4 regions of the Ensifer sp. 38_S197 genome follow, and region 2 is predicted to be linked to each of the others. Evidence: predicted binding sites of a transcription regulator. Region 2 holds the regulator's gene; each other region holds the start of a gene.

Region 1 (4,236 bases), 740 kb from region 2:
GCCGTTGCCGAACTTCATGTGGAAGACGCGGTCGCCAACCGAGAAGCGCGAGGGTTCGGCGGTCGTCGATTTCGCCACCAGTTCGCCGTCGATGGTGCGGCCGCGCGGGCCGCTTTCGCCGTAGCCGATGCGCTCGACCGCGTGGCCGGAGCGGGTGCCCCAATTGTCGCGGGTGGCGTCGGAGCGGTGCTGCTGGGCGCGCTTCCAGCCGGGCGTCGCATAGTTGTTCTGGAAGGGATCGGCCTTGTCGAAGCGCGACTGGCCGTAACCGCCGCGGCCATAGCCGCCATAGGATTGTTCATTCTCGGCCACGTCCACATGGGCGAGCGGCAGCTCGTCGAGGAAGCGCGAGGGCATGGTCGACTGCCAGAGGCCGTGGATACGGCGGTTAGAGACGAACCAGATGTGGCAGCGGTGCTTGGCGCGGGTGATGCCGACATAGGCGAGGCGGCGTTCTTCCTCCAAGCCGGCGCGGCCGCCTTCGTCGAGCGCGCGCTGGTGCGGGAAGAGGCCTTCCTCCCAGCCGGGCAGGAAGACGGTGTCGAACTCCAGGCCCTTGGCCGAGTGCAGCGTCATGATCGAGACCGCGTCGAGGTTCTCGTTCTGCTCGGCATCCATGACGAGGGCGACGTGCTCGAGGAAGCCGCGCATCGACTCGAAGGCCTCCATCGAGCGGATGAGTTCCTTCAGGTTTTCCAGCCGTCCCGGGGCTTCGGCCGTCTTGTCGGCTTGCCACATGGCGGTGTAGCCGCTCTCGTCGAGGATCTGCTCGGCAAGCTCGGTGTGCGGCGTCGTCTCCAGCAGGCTCTGCCAGCGGCGGAAATCGGTGACGACGTCGAAGAGAGCCTTGCGCGCCTTCGGCTTCAGCTCGTCGGTCTCGATGATCTCGGAGGCCGCCGCGAGCATGGGCACATCGCGGGCGCGGGCATAATCGTGCAGCGTGCGCACGGTGGTATCGCCCAGGCCGCGCTTCGGCGTGTTGATGATGCGCTCGAAGGCGAGGTCGTCGGCCGGCTGGCAGACGAGGCGGAAATAGGCCATGGCATCGCGGATCTCGAGGCGCTCGTAGAAGCGCGGTCCGCCGATGACGCGGTAGTTGAGGCCGAGCGTGACGAAGCGGTCTTCGAATTCGCGCATCTGGAACGAGGCGCGCACCAGGATCGCCATGTCGTTCAGCTTGTGCTTCCGGCGCTGGAGCTGCTCGATCTCCTCGCCGACGGCGCGCGCTTCCTCTTCCGAATCCCAGGCGGCGTGCACCTGCACCTTCTCGTCATCCGGATTGGTGCGGTCGGTGAAGAGCGTTTTGCCGAGGCGGCCCTCGTTGTGGGCGATCAGGTGGCCGGCGGCGCCGAGGATATGCTCGGTCGAGCGGTAGTTGCGCTCGAGCTTGATGACCTTGGCGCCCGGGAAATCCTTCTCGAAGCGCAGGATGTTGTCCACTTCCGCGCCGCGCCAGCCGTAGATCGACTGGTCGTCGTCGCCGACGCAGCAGATGTTGATCTGCTGCGCAGTTTTCCTTGCGCTCACGCTGTCGCCGCTTTGCGGCTCGCTCCGCCCGTCTTTCATCTGCGCGCCTTCGGCGTCGCGGGAGGGCGCGCCATGGGGCGCGACGGCCGCTTGGCCTTGCCGGGCTGTGCCCGGACCGGTGGCCGCGCTTGACGGCTTTGGGCGCTGCGCCAAGAGCCGCAGCCACATGTACTGCGCCGTGTTGGTGTCCTGATACTCGTCGACGAGGATATAGCGGAACTTGTCGTGATAGTCCTTCAGCACATCCGCATGCATGCGGAAGATACGGATCGGGTGCAGGAGAAGGTCGCCGAAGTCGCAGGCGTTCAGCGTCAGCAGCCGGTTCTGGTAGGCGGCATAGAGCTCGCGGCCCTTGCCGTTGGCAAAGGCGCGGGCGTCGCCCTCGGGGATCTGGGCGGGATCGAGGCCTTTGTTCTTCCAGCCGTCGATCATGCCGGCGAACTGCTTGGCCGGCCAACGCTTGTCGTCGATGCCTTCGGCCTGGATGAGCTGCTTGATCAGCCTGACCACGTCGTCGGTGTCGAGAATGGTGAAATCGGAGCGCAGGCCAACGAGCTCGGCGTGGCGGCGCAAGAGCTTGACGCCGATCGAGTGGAAGGTGCCGAGCCAGGGCATGCCTTCGACCGCATGGCCGACGAGCACGCCGATGCGCTCCTTCATCTCGCGCGCCGCCTTGTTGGTGAAGGTCACGGCAAGGATCTGCGAGGGGAAGGCGCGGCCGGTGGAAAGAATATGGGCGATGCGGGTGGTGAGCACGCGGGTCTTGCCGGTGCCGGCACCGGCAAGAACGAGCACCGGTCCATCGAGCGTTTCGACCGCTTCGGATTGTTCCGGGTTGAGACCGGAGAGATAGTCCGGGCGCGGCTGGGCGCGATCACGCGCCGCCATGGCGCGCGCGGCGATGCCGCCGGTGGCTGGGATACCTCCGGGGGCTGGCGGCTGCTTGCGCGGCGCCGGCTCCTCGTCGAAGAAAGGAATGTCGTCGAAACCACTCATCATGCGGCTCAATGTAGTGATTCGGTGGGGAAAGGCCAGAAAGGATGTTCTTCTTTTATTCCGTTTTCTGCGCCGGCAGCACCAAGCCTGTGGAAAGACAGGCGATTTCGAGACCGCTTATTCTTGGTATCATTTTAGTTTGGCGCATGTCGTTATCGCAAAACCGCTACACGCTTTTGCGCGACAGGCTTTATCCCATGGTTTTGTCGAAGACGGCATCGACCGGCACCTGCAGCGCGGTCGCAAGCTGGTTGGTGCGGGCGGCAAGCGAGATCACGCGGATGAGGTCCGCATGCTCTGCATCGTTCATGCCCTTCGCCCTTGCCGCCGCCGTGTGGGAGTGGGCGCAGTAGCCGCAGCCATTGGTGACGGAGACGGCGATATAGAGCATCTCCTTCACCAGCGGATCGAGCGCAGAAGGCGTGGCCATCACCGCCTTGACGTCGCGCCAGGTCTGCTCCAGCAGATCCGGATCGAAGGCGAGCCACAGCCACATATTGTTGATGAAATCGGATTTGCGCGTGGCGCGAATATCGTCGAACACGGCCTTGACGCGTGGGTTCGCTTCCGGGTCCTTCGGCGGGGTAACGGTGCTCATGGGCTTCCCTGCGTGGTGTTGCCGGCGGCCTTGCGCCGCCGAATTGAAGAATGGGGATCAGGCAAGGGCAAAGACGCGCGCCGGGCCGCCGGTGCCGCCGCGGTGCTTCGGCGCACCGAGGATGAGCGTCGCGCCCTTCGCCGGCAGCTTGTCGAGATTGGCGGCGGCTTCGAGGCCCCAGCGGCCCTCGGGCAGCCAGGCATAATGCGTGGCGAAATCGGGCGAGGGGCCGTGGTCCAGCGAAAGCGTATCGACGGCGATGCCGGCGGCCTTGCTCTCTTCGATGAGATAATGCGCCGCCTCAACGTGAAAGCCGGGGAAATGCAGCTTGCCGCCGCCATCGGCATTGCGGAATTTCTCCGTGCCCATATGCGCGCGCCAGCCCGAGAGCATGGCGACGCAGGCGTTTTCCGGGATCTCGCCATTGGCAGCGACCCAGGTCTTGATATCGTCGGGCGTCACCTGCGCGTCTGCGTCGCCGGATGCCTTTTCGCGGATATCGACGATGCAAAGCGGCACGACCAGCTTTTCCACCGGCAGTTCGGCGACCGAAAGGCCGTCGGCGGAAAAATGTAGCGGCGCGTCGACATGGGTGCCGGTGTGTTCGTTCACCCGCAGTTCGAACAGGTTGAACTTGTCCTTGGCGTAATTGAACTTCGCCTCGCGGAAGAACTGCTGCTGACCGAAGAAGGTCGGGAAATCCTCATGCAGTTCGTGGGTGAGATCGGTGACGCTTGCATGTTCCTGAGCCAAGGCGGGGGGTGCGATACCGGCGCTCGCGGCGGCGAGGCCGGCCGTTCCAACGGCGGCGGCTTTGAAGAAGCTGCGGCGCGAGAGCATGCGCTCCTTCACCGTTTCCATCACACAGGCATCGCACATCGTTCTTGCTCCCCTTCAAGCAAATGAAAAACCAGCGGGCGAAACCGCTTGGAAAAAGCTGCCGGCGGTTGCAGGATAGCGCAGCCGAAGCCGCTGTAAATGCCGGCTCATGCCGCAAATTGCGATTGACGGCGACGACCACGGGGCGATTGCGCCGCGCGTCATCATGCCGCCACCAAATTCGCTTTTATTACAATTGCGTAATGATGCCATTCCGTCATTGCCCCGACGCGCGC
Region 2 (4,236 bases):
CGGCGATGCATGTTAAATCTTGCAAAGCGACAGGGCTTCGCGCAATAACGCCGTGCCCGGTAGGCCATTAGCGCCAACTTCAGGCAAGGACAGGTGGCCGAGTGGTTTAAGGCTCTGGTCTTGAAAACCAGCGTACGGGAGACCGTACCGTGGGTTCGAATCCCACCCTGTCCGCCATTCCCACTGAAAATGCGCTGGCGCCGGCATCGTTGTCGCAGCACTCACTATAGTGAGCGCCGCTGCTGCAAAGACGTGCCGATCCTCGATATCAGCCACGCCCGCACCGATCCCGACACGGCAACTTCCGTTCTCCGCCTTTCTGCATCGGCTGCATGACGTAAAACAGTCACAGCTTACACTCAAAGAGCTGTTGAACACGTCAGCGTGATTGCCAGGCTTGCTGGACTCCGGAACGAAAGCGCGGTTCACATCGTTAACCGACCCGTAGTCCCACCCTTGCATCAAAGTGGACGATCACCGTGCTTGCCGCCCTGCTCCTCGCTTCGATAGTCGCATCGCCCAATATGCCTGACGTCAAGCTCAGCGCCGCCACGGTTGACGAACTGCAGACCGATTTCGAATCCGCCGTTCCCTGCCATCAGATCGACGGACGCAAAGTGTGGAAGGGCGCGATCGCGTTCTACATCCAGTCGTTCGTCTATGACGGCGACACCCCTGTCGCGACCGATGCGGCGGACGCCGTGCTTCCCGAAGACAACACCCCCGAGACGGTGAGGGAATTCGAAGACGCCTGCTCGACCACGCAGCCGGCCTAAAGCGCCGTGCGTTCCGATGAACGCACCAAGGTCGCTCTAGCACCCTTGTTTCCGGGGCACCTTTCCGCTGCAACGATTCCACTTGAACGCATCCCCTGGCCTGCTCCACGACAACGCTCACGAATCGTTCGAATCAAACCCACGGCCTCGCGATGTGCCACGCCGCGGGCCCCATTTCGCACGTATTCATCGCCCAAACCCGCTTTGCTCCCGTAAAAGTGACCGATCGACAGGCGCAGACGCGCCAATTGCCTGAATTCACGGAATTTTAGGCACTTGCAGAACACATATGGAACAGATAGTGTCTGTTCTTGATTTGTTTCACGCCTCTGGAGCGACGTGCCATGCTGACCCGCAAGCAACAGGAATTGCTTCTGTTCATTCACGAACGCATGAAGGAGTCGGGTGTACCGCCGTCATTCGATGAAATGAAGGATGCGCTCGACCTGGCGTCGAAATCCGGCATTCACCGCTTGATCACGGCGCTCGAAGAACGCGGGTTCATTCGCCGTCTGCCAAACCGGGCCCGTGCGCTCGAGGTCATCAAGCTTCCGGAAGCCTACGCATCCAGCCAGCAGCAGCCGCGCCGCGGTTTCTCGCCGAGCGTGATCGAGGGCAGCCTCGGCAAACCGGCTGCACCTCCTCCAGCCGCGCTGCCGAAGCCGGCGCCAATGGCCGAAAATAGTTCGGTTTCAGTGCCTGTGATGGGCCGCATCGCTGCCGGTGTGCCGATCTCGGCTATCCAGAACAACACGCATGACATCACCGTTCCGCTCGACATGATCGGCAACGGCGAACACTACGCCCTCGAAGTCAAGGGCGACTCGATGATCGAAGCCGGCATCTTCGACGGCGACACGGTGATCATCCGCAATAGCAACACGGCCAATCCCGGCGATATTATCGTGGCGCTCGTGGACGACGAGGAAGCGACGCTGAAGCGCTTCCGACGCAAGGGCGCATCGATTGCGCTCGAAGCCGCAAATCCCGCCTACGAGACACGGATTTTCGGGCCCGATCGGGTGAAAATCCAGGGCAAGCTCGTCGGACTGATCCGCCGCTACCACTGACCTCCGGACAAAATCTGATGTTTGACAGGGCCTCGCCGCTGTAAGCAGCGGCGAGGCCCTTTGTCTGTTTGCGACGATCTGACGTCGCGCCGCTTATTCGTGGATCGTGTATTCGCCGAGTTCGCAGAGGTCCTGGGTATCTTCGGTCGTATCGAGGCCAGAGCCTTCTTCGAACTCGAAGCGCATGTCGTACTTGCAGACATCCCGGCCGTCGGCGATGGTGATCTCCATGTCTTCTCCGGGGTTCAGCACCTGCCGGCCGAAAACATCGTCCTCCCACTCGTTGACGCCTACGGGCGACGTGTAAAAGTTCGTCAGTACCGCGCTCGTGTTGTTCTTCAGTTTGAAAACCAGGTCCTCTGCCCGCGCCTCGATAGCGGTCGCAGCAAAGAGGGCCAGTCCCGTCAGGACAAGTTTCGCTTTCATAAATGCCATTGCCTCCGTTTGATGATGACGGACGCTACCGATGCGGCTGATGCCAGCGGAGTCATCGTTCCCCCTCTACCGATTTCACCGAAGCGATAAGATCCGAACGAGACCTAGAAAACGTGGCTTGCGCGGGCGTGTGGAGGCAAAGCAACAATCATGCAATCGCTCTGCCCTGAGGCAGAACGTCTGTTCACACGAGAATGAGGTGAGAGTTTTTGGAGGCCTCGCCCGGAATTGAACCGGGGTACAAGGATTTGCAGTCCTCTGCGTCACCACTCCGCCACGAGGCCTCACAGCTCGGATAACCGAGCGTTGGCGCGGATTTAGAATGATTGCAGAAAAACCGCAAGAGGCATTTTCCGAAAAACGCGCCGTCGATTTGCAAGATAGATACTTTCCACAGAGCGATCGCGAAGCTCCGCCGATCGCATCCCGGATTGGCTTCAGCACCAGGGCGTCGCGTGCCCCGTCCATGGCCGCACCAGCCCTTCGTTGACGAGCACGCGCCCGATGGACTGGTCGCCGCGGGTGATCAGCCGCAGCTTTTCACCGGACTTGGCATCCGGACGGCCGCTCGCCGCTTCCAGCTTGAAGTCACCCGCATTCAGCAGTTCGCGCAGGCGCTGCTTGGCGTAAAAGCCGCGCGAACGCTCCTTGTCGCAGCTCGCCTGGCGGATGCGCGGTGCGTCGACGTCTGCCACGCGGATCGTTTCGCCACGGTACAGGAAGGTGGCACCGTCGATCACGCAATTGTCGTTGCGAATCCCGCAGAAATAAAACTGATCCGTGCGGATTGATGCCGTCTTCACTTCCTCGTTCGGCCGCATTTCAGGTGTCGGCGCCTTTGCACCGACGTCAACGGACGGCACCGGCGTGGCAAGCGCGACTCTCGTCACCGGATTCGGTTTCTGCCTCTCGACTTGCTGGGCGGGACGCTCGTCCGTTTTCTGAGCGGCGCGAACGGGCTTCGGCTTCGATTCGTGGCGCGATGTGAAGGCCAGCACGTCCGATGCCACCGGCCAGTGTTTCAATTCGGCGCGGTGATCATAGGCGACCACGCCGCCAATGGTCAGCGCCGCAGCCAGATACCACGGTGCCATTCCACCTTGTTTACCCCTGCTCCGACCGGAATTCCGGCTTCGACGTTTCGTAGTGGCTTTGGCCATGCGTCCCCATCCTGATTCGCGACCGCATTATGCGTTTGATGGGTTGCCGAAAAGTTTTCGGCGCCCTCCCTCAACAAGGGGCTCGCTGGTTCGGTGGGAATCAAATGGTGGAGAAGCGGGAAGCGCTCAGGCTGGTTGCGATCCAGATCGATCAAATGTTTCGCGATCTATCGAAAAAGTGGGCGGCAGCTCTTGGGTCACGAGCCGTTGGAGGAATTCGCGCGTCCGCGCCAGCGTGCCCACCAGACAGCCAAGCGACGGCGGCGGCGGCGAACGGACGGGATATCGTGCGAAAGAACGATGAGGCCCAGCGGTATCATCCAGAAGCCGAGCACCGGCAGAAAGCCGAGAAAGCCGCAGAACACCAGCAGCGAGCCCAGCAGGATACGCAGCAGCGGCGATTGCGGCAGCGTGATGCGCCATTTGCCGAGCACGATCTGGCGCGTCTGCGGATCAATCCCGAAGTGCGTCTGCTTCCTGTTTTTATTCATCATTCGCTATCCGGCGTCTTTTCCCACAATTGGGGGCTTCTCCACAGCCTCGCAACCGAACTTGTCATTTTTTTTGAAAAAACCGCTTGGCAAATCAGAAAAGCATGCGTATTAGCAGCCTCACTTCTGAAGCGCACAGCGAAACAGCGGCGCGGATGATCCCTGGTAGCTCAGCGGTAGAGCACTCGACTGTTAATCGATAGGTCGCCGGTTCGAATCCGGCCCGGGGAGCCAGTTTCAAAGAGAGCCATTTGCAGAAATGCGAATGGCTCTTTTTCATTTTGCACCTATGTTCCCCGGGTGA
Region 3 (4,236 bases), on a different contig from region 2:
GCTGAGAAAGGCTTCCAGGTCTGGCGCGCAACTTCGGCCTTCGATCGGGCAAAGCTCATGCGGACGGCAGCAGGTCTCCTTCGCGAGCGCGCCGGCGACATTGCATGGCTAATGACGCGGGAGCAGGGCAAGCCGATTGCCCAGTCCAAGGGTGAAATCCTCAGCGCTGCCGAGATCATCGAATGGTTTGCCGAGGAAGGAAAGCGAGCCTACGGCCAGATCATTCCACCGCGCGCGCCTGATGTCACCCAGATGACCGTCAAGCTGCCTGTCGGGCCGGTCGCGGCTTTCACGCCGTGGAATTTCCCGATCAATCAGGTGGTGCGCAAGCTGTCGGCGGCGCTGACGACCGGCTGCTCGATCATCGTCAAGGCACCGGAGGAGACGCCGGCTTCGCCCGCGGAACTGATCCGGTGCTTCGTCGATGCAGGCATTCCCGCCGGCGTTGTCAATCTCGTCTATGGGGTGCCGGCGGTGATCTCGGAGTATCTGATCTCGCACCCGGTGATCCGCAAGATGTCGTTCACAGGCTCGACCCCGGTCGGCAAGATGCTGGCGGCACTTGCCGGCCAGCACATGAAGCGCGCGACGATGGAACTTGGCGGGCACGCCCCGGTCATCGTCACCGACGACGCCGACATCGATCAGGCCGTCGCGATCATGTCCGGCAGCAAGTATCGTAACGCCGGACAGGTCTGCGTGTCGCCGACCCGCTTCCTGGTGCAGGAACGGGTGGCGGACCAGTTCCTTGAAGGTTTCGTCGCGGCATCGCGCAAGATCAAGGTCGGCAACGGCCTGGAAACCGGTATCGACATGGGGCCGCTGGCCAATGAGCGCCGCATCCCGGCGATCGAAAACCTGGTCGCCGACGCCGTGGAGCACGGCGCACGATTGGCAACCGGCGGCCATCGCATCGGCAACCGCGGCTATTTCTTCGAGCCGACGGTGCTTGCCGACGTGCCGCTCAGCGCCCGCATCATGAACGACGAACCCTTCGGTCCCGTCTCGATCATCAATCGCTTCAACGAACTGGATGAGGCGATCAACGAGGCGAACCGCCTGCCGTTCGGGCTTGCGGCCTATGCCTTCACCGGCTCCGAGCGAAGCGCCCATCGTCTCGCCAGCGAAGTCGAGAGCGGAATGATCTCAATCAACCATCTCGGCCTGGCGCTGCCCGAGGTGCCCTTCGGCGGCATCAAGGATTCGGGCTACGGCACCGAAGGCGGCTCCGAGGCGATCGAAGCCTATCTGGAAACCCGCTTCGTCACACGCAAGAGCGTGTGACAGCCGCATTCGCTGCCTCCCGTTCGCGCCTGATTGCGCGGGCGGGAGATACGCTCCACGGCCGGCGCCTCGCATAGAGCCGCGTGCTCGCCCCGCAGAAGTAGCGACCATAAGTTTACGCCCTCGTTACCAAATCCAGCCACCATCCTGACAGGCATGATGCCGAGGGGAGAGCAATGATGGGCTATGATTGGGATGGCGCACGCGGGCGCCGCATGAAGATCGCACGATTTGGCACGGCCTTCGCTTTGGCTGCCCTTTTGGTATCGGTCGCGGCACAGGTCGTGACCCGGGCGATCTGAGTGGCAACAGATAGGCTTGCTCGGCGCACCGAAGGGCAGAACGTTCCGAACGCCGAGACCAACAAACTCGGGTCTCGTTCTTGAGAACGAAATTCCGACCGTCCACGGCTCGGCTCCTGCATCGCAACCTGGTGAAAGCCCGGCGCACTGGGTTTGCAGCGGCGAACGAAGCTGATACGTTCCATTTTTGTTCCGAGTCTGCTTCGCGCGGCGAGTCTGCGGCTACGAAGCGGAATCCGTTTAGTCTTTCAAAGGGATGAAACGGCGCGAGGAATTGGGGATTCTTGCTGACAACGCCTGGACACGAATGAGCGCCGCCTATCTCGAAAAACTGAACGACCGCCAGCGCGAAGCGGTGGTGCATGGTGTGGGATTGCCGCAAGGCGAGGCCGGCGGCCCTCTGCTGATCATCGCCGGCGCCGGCTCGGGCAAGACGAACACGCTCGCCCACCGAGTGGGACATCTGATCGTCAATGGCGCGGACCCGCGCCGCATCCTGCTGATGACCTTTTCCCGCCGCGCTGCGGCGGAAATGACGCGCCGGGTCGGGCGCATCTGCCGCCAGGTACTTGGCGACAATGCCGCCGTCATGACCGATGCGCTTTCCTGGGCCGGCACGTTCCACGGGATTGGAGCGCGGCTCCTCAGGATCTATGCCGAACAGATCGGCCTCGGTCAGGATTTCACCATCCATGATCGCGAAGACAGCGCCGATCTCATGAACCTCGTCCGCCACGAGTTCGGCTTCTCCAAGATGGAAAGCCGCTTTCCGACAAAGGGCACATGCCTTGCGATTTATTCGCGCGCCGTGAACTCGGAAAGCTCGATCATCGACGTATTGAAGACGGCCTATCCCTGGGCGATGAGCTGGGAACAGCAACTGAAAGAATTGTTCGCCGGCTACGTGGAGGCCAAGCAGGCGCAGAACGTGCTGGATTACGACGATCTGCTTCTCTACTGGGCGCAAATGGTTTCCGATGCGGAACTGGCGCAGGACATCAGCAGCCGTTTCGATCATATCCTGGTCGATGAATATCAGGATACGAACCGCCTTCAGGCCTCTATCCTACTGTCGCTCAAGCCCGAAGGCCATGGCCTGACGGTCGTCGGCGACGACGCCCAGTCGATCTATTCCTTCCGGGCCGCGACGGTCCGCAACATTCTTGACTTCCCGAGCGCGTTTTCGCCGCAACCGGCAGACGTCATTACGCTCGATCGCAATTATCGCTCGACCCAACCGATTCTTGCGGCCGCCAATGGCGTCATCGGGCTTGCGCGGGAGCGGTTCACCAAGAACCTCTGGACTGACAGAGAGTCAGAGCAACGCCCGCTGCTTGTCACCGTCAAGGATGAGGCGGATCAGGCCGCCTATATCGTCGAGCAGGTTCTCGCCAACCGAGAGGTCGGCATGGCGCTGAAACAGCAGGCGGTGCTGTTTCGCTCCGCCAACCACAGCGGCACGCTCGAAGTCGAGCTCACCCGCCGCAACATTCCCTTCGTGAAGTTCGGCGGCCTCAAGTTCCTCGACAGCGCGCATGTCAAGGATCTGCTGGCAGCCTTGCGGTTCGCGCAGAACCCGCGTGACCGGGTCGCCGGCTTCCGGCTGTTGCAGATGCTGCCCGGGATCGGCCCGCAGACCGCGGGCAAGATCCTCGACGCGATCGCCGCCGATCCGGAGCCGCTCGCAGCGCTTGCGGAAATCCCGGCGCCACCGAAGACCGGAGAAGATTGGGTGAGCTTCGTCGATCTCGTTTCCGCCCTGCGCAAAGCCGACACCGGATGGCCGGGAGAAATCGCGACCGCACGGACCTGGTACGAACCCCACCTCGACCGCATCCACGAAGACGCCGAAACGCGCAAGGCCGATCTCCTGCAACTCGAGCAGATCGCCGGCGGCTACCAGAACCGGGAACAATTCCTGACCGAATTGACGCTCGATCCGCCGGACGCCACCAGCGACCAGGCGGGCGTGCCCCTGCTCGACGAGGACTATCTCATCCTTTCGACCATTCATTCGGCCAAAGGGCAGGAATGGCGCTCGGTCTTCATGCTCAATGTCGTCGATGGGTGCATTCCATCCGACTTGGGCGTCGGCACGACGGCCGAACTCGAAGAGGAGCGGCGGCTGCTTTATGTCGGCATGACGCGGGCGCGCGACCACCTCGCGCTGGTCACACCGCAGAGATTTTTCACATACGGCCAGAACAGCCAGGGCGACCGGCATGTCTACGCGTCGCGGACCCGCTTCATTCCCGCAACGCTGCTGCAGTTCTTCGAGACGACGAACTGGCCGAAGATCTCGGCCGCCGCCGGCGAACGCAGCGCCAAGCAGATCCGCATCGATGTCGGAGCCCGGATGCGCTCCATGTGGAAGTGAGGCTGGGCTCGCGACCGCAATACGCAGAAATGCGGCACTATTTCAGTGTGTTCGGCGTCTCACGGATGATGCAGCACGCTCATTCCGCCATCGACCGTCAGGCAGGTGGCGTTCATGAACGGGCACTCGTCGGAAATCATGAAGAGCGCCGCCTTGGCGATTTCCTCCGGCGTGGCGATGCAGCCGCCGGGATGGAGCTTCATCGTTTCCGCCTCTGCCGCGACCGGGTCCGGAAAGCTGTTCCAATAATCCACGACCTTCTGGGTCCTGACA
Region 4 (4,236 bases), 660 kb from region 2:
GAGCAAGGTCTTGGCAGCACGCACGCGCTTGTCGGTCAAAAAGGCATGCGGGGTGATATGAAATTCCTTGCGGAAGGCGCGGATCAGGTGCGCGCGGCTAAGCCCTGCGACCTTGGCCAGCTCCTCGAGCCCGACGTCTTCAACGTAATTCTCGACCAGATAGTCCCGCGCCCGATGCACAGCGGACTGCTCGCGCGTCTCGATCGGGGTGATGATCGTACTGCCGTGCCTCTCGAACATCGCCGCAAGCACGGCGAACATTTTTTCTTCGGCCTCGAGCTGACCGCCCGCCAGCTCAAGCGTTCGGTGTGCTTGATGAAAGGATAAGGCGAGGTCCGCATCCTGCAGCACACGTTTCGAGAAGGACGGCGTTCCCTTGAAAGGGCGGCCGGTCACGTCCTCGATGATGTTCACCAGCAGATCGGCGCTCGGATAGACCATGCGGTAGCGATAGCCGCTGCCGCCGGGATGACCGTCGTGGATCTCGTCGGGGTTGATCAGGTAGAAGAACCCGGGGCCGGCTTCCGAGCGTTCGCCCTTGATCTTGCTGATCTGCGAGCCCGCCTCGATCGCGCCGATGCTGAAGGTCTCGTGCGCATGCGGCGCGAATTCGTGGGTGATGAATGTCGCCGTCAGGCATTCCATCCCCATGAAACGAGCGTCCCGCCAGAAGCGCGTGCGTTCGGCGCCCTCAATCGGCGTGTCATCGATGGCCTGTTGCTGCGAAATCGTCTGCATGCGGGAATCATAGTGGTCCGAGACGATCCCGTCTTGCACAAAAGTGCTCGGTTCCCGACGCAGCCCGCCTGGACTTTTGACAGGCGAGCATTTGCGACCATGGGCCGTTGGCTGTATTGCTTTTCGGATCGTCCACGCAGAGTGTCCGGCATGCTTCCTCCCGAATTCCTTTCCGCCTCCAACCGCCTCACCATCGATCTCGGCGCGCTTGCTGACAACTGGCGGGCGATGAATGCCCGCTCCGGCAAGGCGCGGGCGGCAGCGGTGTTGAAGGCGAACGCCTACGGGCTCGGTATCGAACATGCCGCCCCTACCCTCTATGCGGCCGGCGCGCGTGACTTCTTCGTTGCCAATGCCGAGGAAGGTGCCGAGCTGCGCCCCCTCGTTCCGGAGGGCCGTATCTACATTCTCGCCGGCATGTGGCCGGGAAACGAAGAGCTCTTCTTCGACAACGATCTCGTGCCCATCATCAATTCCGAGGAGCAGCTCGCCGTGTTCATGGCCGCGCTTTCGGAGCGCGGTGATCATCCCTGCGTCCTGCATGTCGATACCGGCATGAATCGCCTCGGCCTCTCGGTCGAGGCCGCAGTGACCCTTGCCAACGACCCGGCGCGGCCCGCAAGCTTCTCGCCCGTCTTGATCATGAGCCACCTCGCCTGCGCCGACGAACCACAGCATCCGTTGAACGCCTACCAGCTCGCGCGCTTCCGCGAAGCGGCAGCCGCCTATGAGGGCGTCGATGCCAGCCTTGCCAATTCCGGCGGCGTATTCCTCGGCACCGACTATCATTTCGAGCTCACCCGGCCGGGCATTGCCGTCTATGGCGGCGAGGCGGTCAACGATGCCATCAATCCGATGACGCCTGTCGTGACCGCCGAAGCCAGGATCATCCAAATTCGCGAAGTTGCCGCCGGCGGCACCGCCAGCTACGGCGCCTCCGCCCGCTTCGACAGGGACAGCCGCATCGCCACCGTCGCGGTCGGCTACGCCGATGGCTACCATCGCTCGGTTTCCGGCGGCGGCGTGACTCTGCGGCAGGCAACTCCGTCAGGGGCATTCGGCTTCCTACACGGCAAGCGCGTGCCGCATGTCGGTCGCGTCACCATGGACCTCAGCCTGTTCGACGTCACCGACCTTCCGGCAGGTGCAGCACGCCCGGGCGATTACATAGAGCTCTTCGGCCGCAACATCGCTATTGACGACATTGCGCGCGCCGGCGGTACGATCGGTTACGAACTGCTGACCAGCCTCGGACATCGCTACATCAGGAACTATGTCGACGCCGTCTGACGCGGTTTCCCGCAAATTCCTTGCGGCCCTCGCTAAAATTCACCTTTTGTTCCGCGTTTCACGGCATTATGTGACGACAAAGCTGATTCTCCTGTCACTGACGGTATCGCTCCGCTGCGATCGCCGGTGGCCCTCCAGATTTCGAAAGTCGACCCCGATGGCGAAAGCCCGCACACAATTCATCTGCCAGAACTGTGGCACCGTCCACACCCGCTGGGCGGGCAAATGCGAAGGCTGCGGCGAGTGGAACACCATCGTCGAGGAGGATCCGACGGCCGGCATCGGCGGCGGTCCGTCGCGCGCACCGAAGAAGGGCCGCCCCGTGGCGCTCACCACGCTTTCCGGCGATATCGAGGATGCGCCGCGCATCCAGACCGGCATTTCGGAACTGGATCGGGTGACCGGCGGCGGCTTCGTGCGGGGCTCGGCGCTGCTCGTCGGCGGCGATCCCGGGATCGGCAAATCGACGGTTCTGATGCAGGCGGCCGCAGCACTCTCGCGCCGCAAGCACCGCGTCATCTATGTCTCGGGTGAAGAGGCGGTGGCGCAGGTGCGCCTGCGTGCGCAGCGCCTGGGCGCGGCTGACAGCGACGTGCTGCTTGCGGCCGAAACCAATGTCGAGGACATCCTCGCAACGCTCGCCGACGGCAAGCGGCCCGACCTCGTCATCATCGACTCGATCCAGACGCTCTGGAGCGACATCGTCGATTCGGCACCCGGCACGGTGACCCAGGTTCGGACCGGCGTGCAGGCGATGATCCGCTTTGCCAAGCAGACGGGAACCGCCGTGGTCCTGGTCGGCCATGTCACCAAGGAGGGGCAGATTGCCGGCCCGCGCGTCGTCGAGCACATGGTCGATGCCGTGCTCTATTTCGAAGGCGACCGCGGTCACCACTATCGCATCCTGCGCACCGTCAAGAACCGCTTCGGCCCGACCGACGAGATCGGCGTCTTCGAGATGTCCGACAAGGGTCTGCGCGAAGTCGCCAATCCGTCCGAACTGTTTCTCGGCGAGCGCAACGAGAAATCGCCAGGTGCGGCCGTCTTTGCCGGCATGGAAGGCACGCGCCCTGTTCTCGTCGAAGTCCAGGCCCTCGTCGCGCCGACTTCGCTCGGCACGCCGCGGCGCGCCGTCGTCGGCTGGGACTCGGCCCGGCTGTCGATGATCCTCGCCGTACTCGAGGCCCATTGCGGCGTGCGGCTCGGCCAGCACGATGTCTATCTCAATATCGCCGGCGGTTACCGCATTTCGGAGCCGGCCGCCGATCTAGCTGTGGCTTCCGCACTGGTTTCATCGCTTGCCGGGCTTGCCCTTCCAGCAGATTGCGTCTATTTCGGCGAAGTCAGCTTGTCGGGTGCCATCCGGCCGGTTGCGCATACCGCACAACGCCTTAAAGAAGCCGAGAAACTCGGGTTCTCAGAGGCGGTTCTGCCATCCGCTTCCACCGAATTGCCGAAAAACGGCAATGGCCGATGGAGCGAAATGGAAGCTCTGCCGGATCTGGTGGCGCGCATCGCGGGATCGCGACACGCGCTGAGGCCGGCGGAGGAGGCAGACTAACACAGCGGATGCCGCAGACCGCCCCTACTGCATAGTTCCTTAAATCGGGATCGATTTAAGGACAAAATTATGCAGCAGGTCTAAGTGCTACAACGACCTTTGCGCGCCCGAAAGGACGCGCGGCGCTGTAGGGGCCGCGAAAAGGCTGCGAATGCCCTACTGCATGTTTCCTTTGATCGTAGCCGATCAAAGGACAAAAACATGCAGCACATCAAAGTGGTACGGCGACCTTTGCGCGTCCAATAAGACGCGCGGCGCTGTAACATCAGGCAGGGCCGATGGCGGATAGGCTTGAGGAGACCCGGACGAACCGGGTCCGGAGTAAGGACAAAATGCCCATTACAATTCTCGACGGTATCGTTCTCGGCGTCGCCCTGTTTTCCGCAATCCTGGCCATGGTTCGAGGCTTCTCGCGCGAAGTGCTCTCGGTCGCGAGCTGGGTGGGTGCGGCCGCAGCCGCCTATTTCCTCTACCCGCAGCTTCTGCCCTACGCCAAGCAGTACACCAACAGCGATACCGTCGCATTGATCGGATCGGCGGCGGTGATCTTCCTGATCGCGCTGATCATCATTTCCTTCATCACCATGCGGATTGCCGATTTCATCATCGACAGCCGCATCGGCGCGCTCGACCGCACCCTCGGCTTC

The links. Region 2 encodes LexA, which represses DNA repair genes until DNA is damaged. Its sites were predicted from a motif close to TGTTCNNNNTGTGTTCNG; they were not measured.
Region 1: AC1Z3V_RS29795 (ATP-dependent helicase) is a predicted target of LexA. The motif match lies at 2,569-2,586, and genes of this name have one in related genera.
Region 3: AC1Z3V_RS08405 (ATP-dependent helicase) is a predicted target of LexA. The motif match lies at 1,764-1,781, and genes of this name have one in related genera.
Region 4: radA (DNA repair protein RadA) is a predicted target of LexA. The motif match lies at 2,065-2,082, and genes of this name have one in related genera.

Annotation. Positions count from the first base shown of each region.
Region 1 covers NZ_JBXOVZ010000002.1:3,438,770-3,443,005, reverse strand. Annotated here, with positions in the region: gene AC1Z3V_RS29795 (ATP-dependent helicase) at 1-2,526, opposite strand, end outside; gene AC1Z3V_RS29790 (carboxymuconolactone decarboxylase family protein) at 2,714-3,121, opposite strand; gene AC1Z3V_RS29785 (cyclase family protein) at 3,179-4,000, opposite strand; gene AC1Z3V_RS29780 (hypothetical protein) at 4,016-4,213, opposite strand.
Region 2 covers NZ_JBXOVZ010000002.1:2,696,643-2,700,878, reverse strand. Annotated here, with positions in the region: tRNA gene AC1Z3V_RS26190 (tRNA-Ser) at 88-177, shown strand; gene AC1Z3V_RS26185 (hypothetical protein) at 480-776, shown strand; gene lexA (transcriptional repressor LexA) at 1,121-1,846, shown strand; gene AC1Z3V_RS26175 (hypothetical protein) at 1,940-2,272, opposite strand; tRNA gene AC1Z3V_RS26170 (tRNA-Cys) at 2,492-2,565, opposite strand; gene AC1Z3V_RS26165 (thermonuclease family protein) at 2,719-3,375, opposite strand; gene AC1Z3V_RS26160 (hypothetical protein) at 3,639-3,932, opposite strand; tRNA gene AC1Z3V_RS26155 (tRNA-Asn) at 4,092-4,166, shown strand.
Region 3 covers NZ_JBXOVZ010000001.1:1,808,245-1,812,480, reverse strand. Annotated here, with positions in the region: gene AC1Z3V_RS08415 (NAD-dependent succinate-semialdehyde dehydrogenase) at 1-1,284, shown strand, start outside; gene AC1Z3V_RS08410 (hypothetical protein) at 1,461-1,586, shown strand; gene AC1Z3V_RS08405 (ATP-dependent helicase) at 1,894-3,963, shown strand; gene AC1Z3V_RS08400 (SDR family oxidoreductase) at 4,023-4,236, opposite strand, start outside.
Region 4 covers NZ_JBXOVZ010000002.1:2,033,229-2,037,464, reverse strand. Annotated here, with positions in the region: gene AC1Z3V_RS22960 (AraC family ligand binding domain-containing protein) at 1-738, opposite strand, end outside; gene alr (alanine racemase) at 889-2,028, shown strand; gene radA (DNA repair protein RadA) at 2,186-3,589, shown strand; gene AC1Z3V_RS22945 (CvpA family protein) at 3,922-4,236, shown strand, end outside.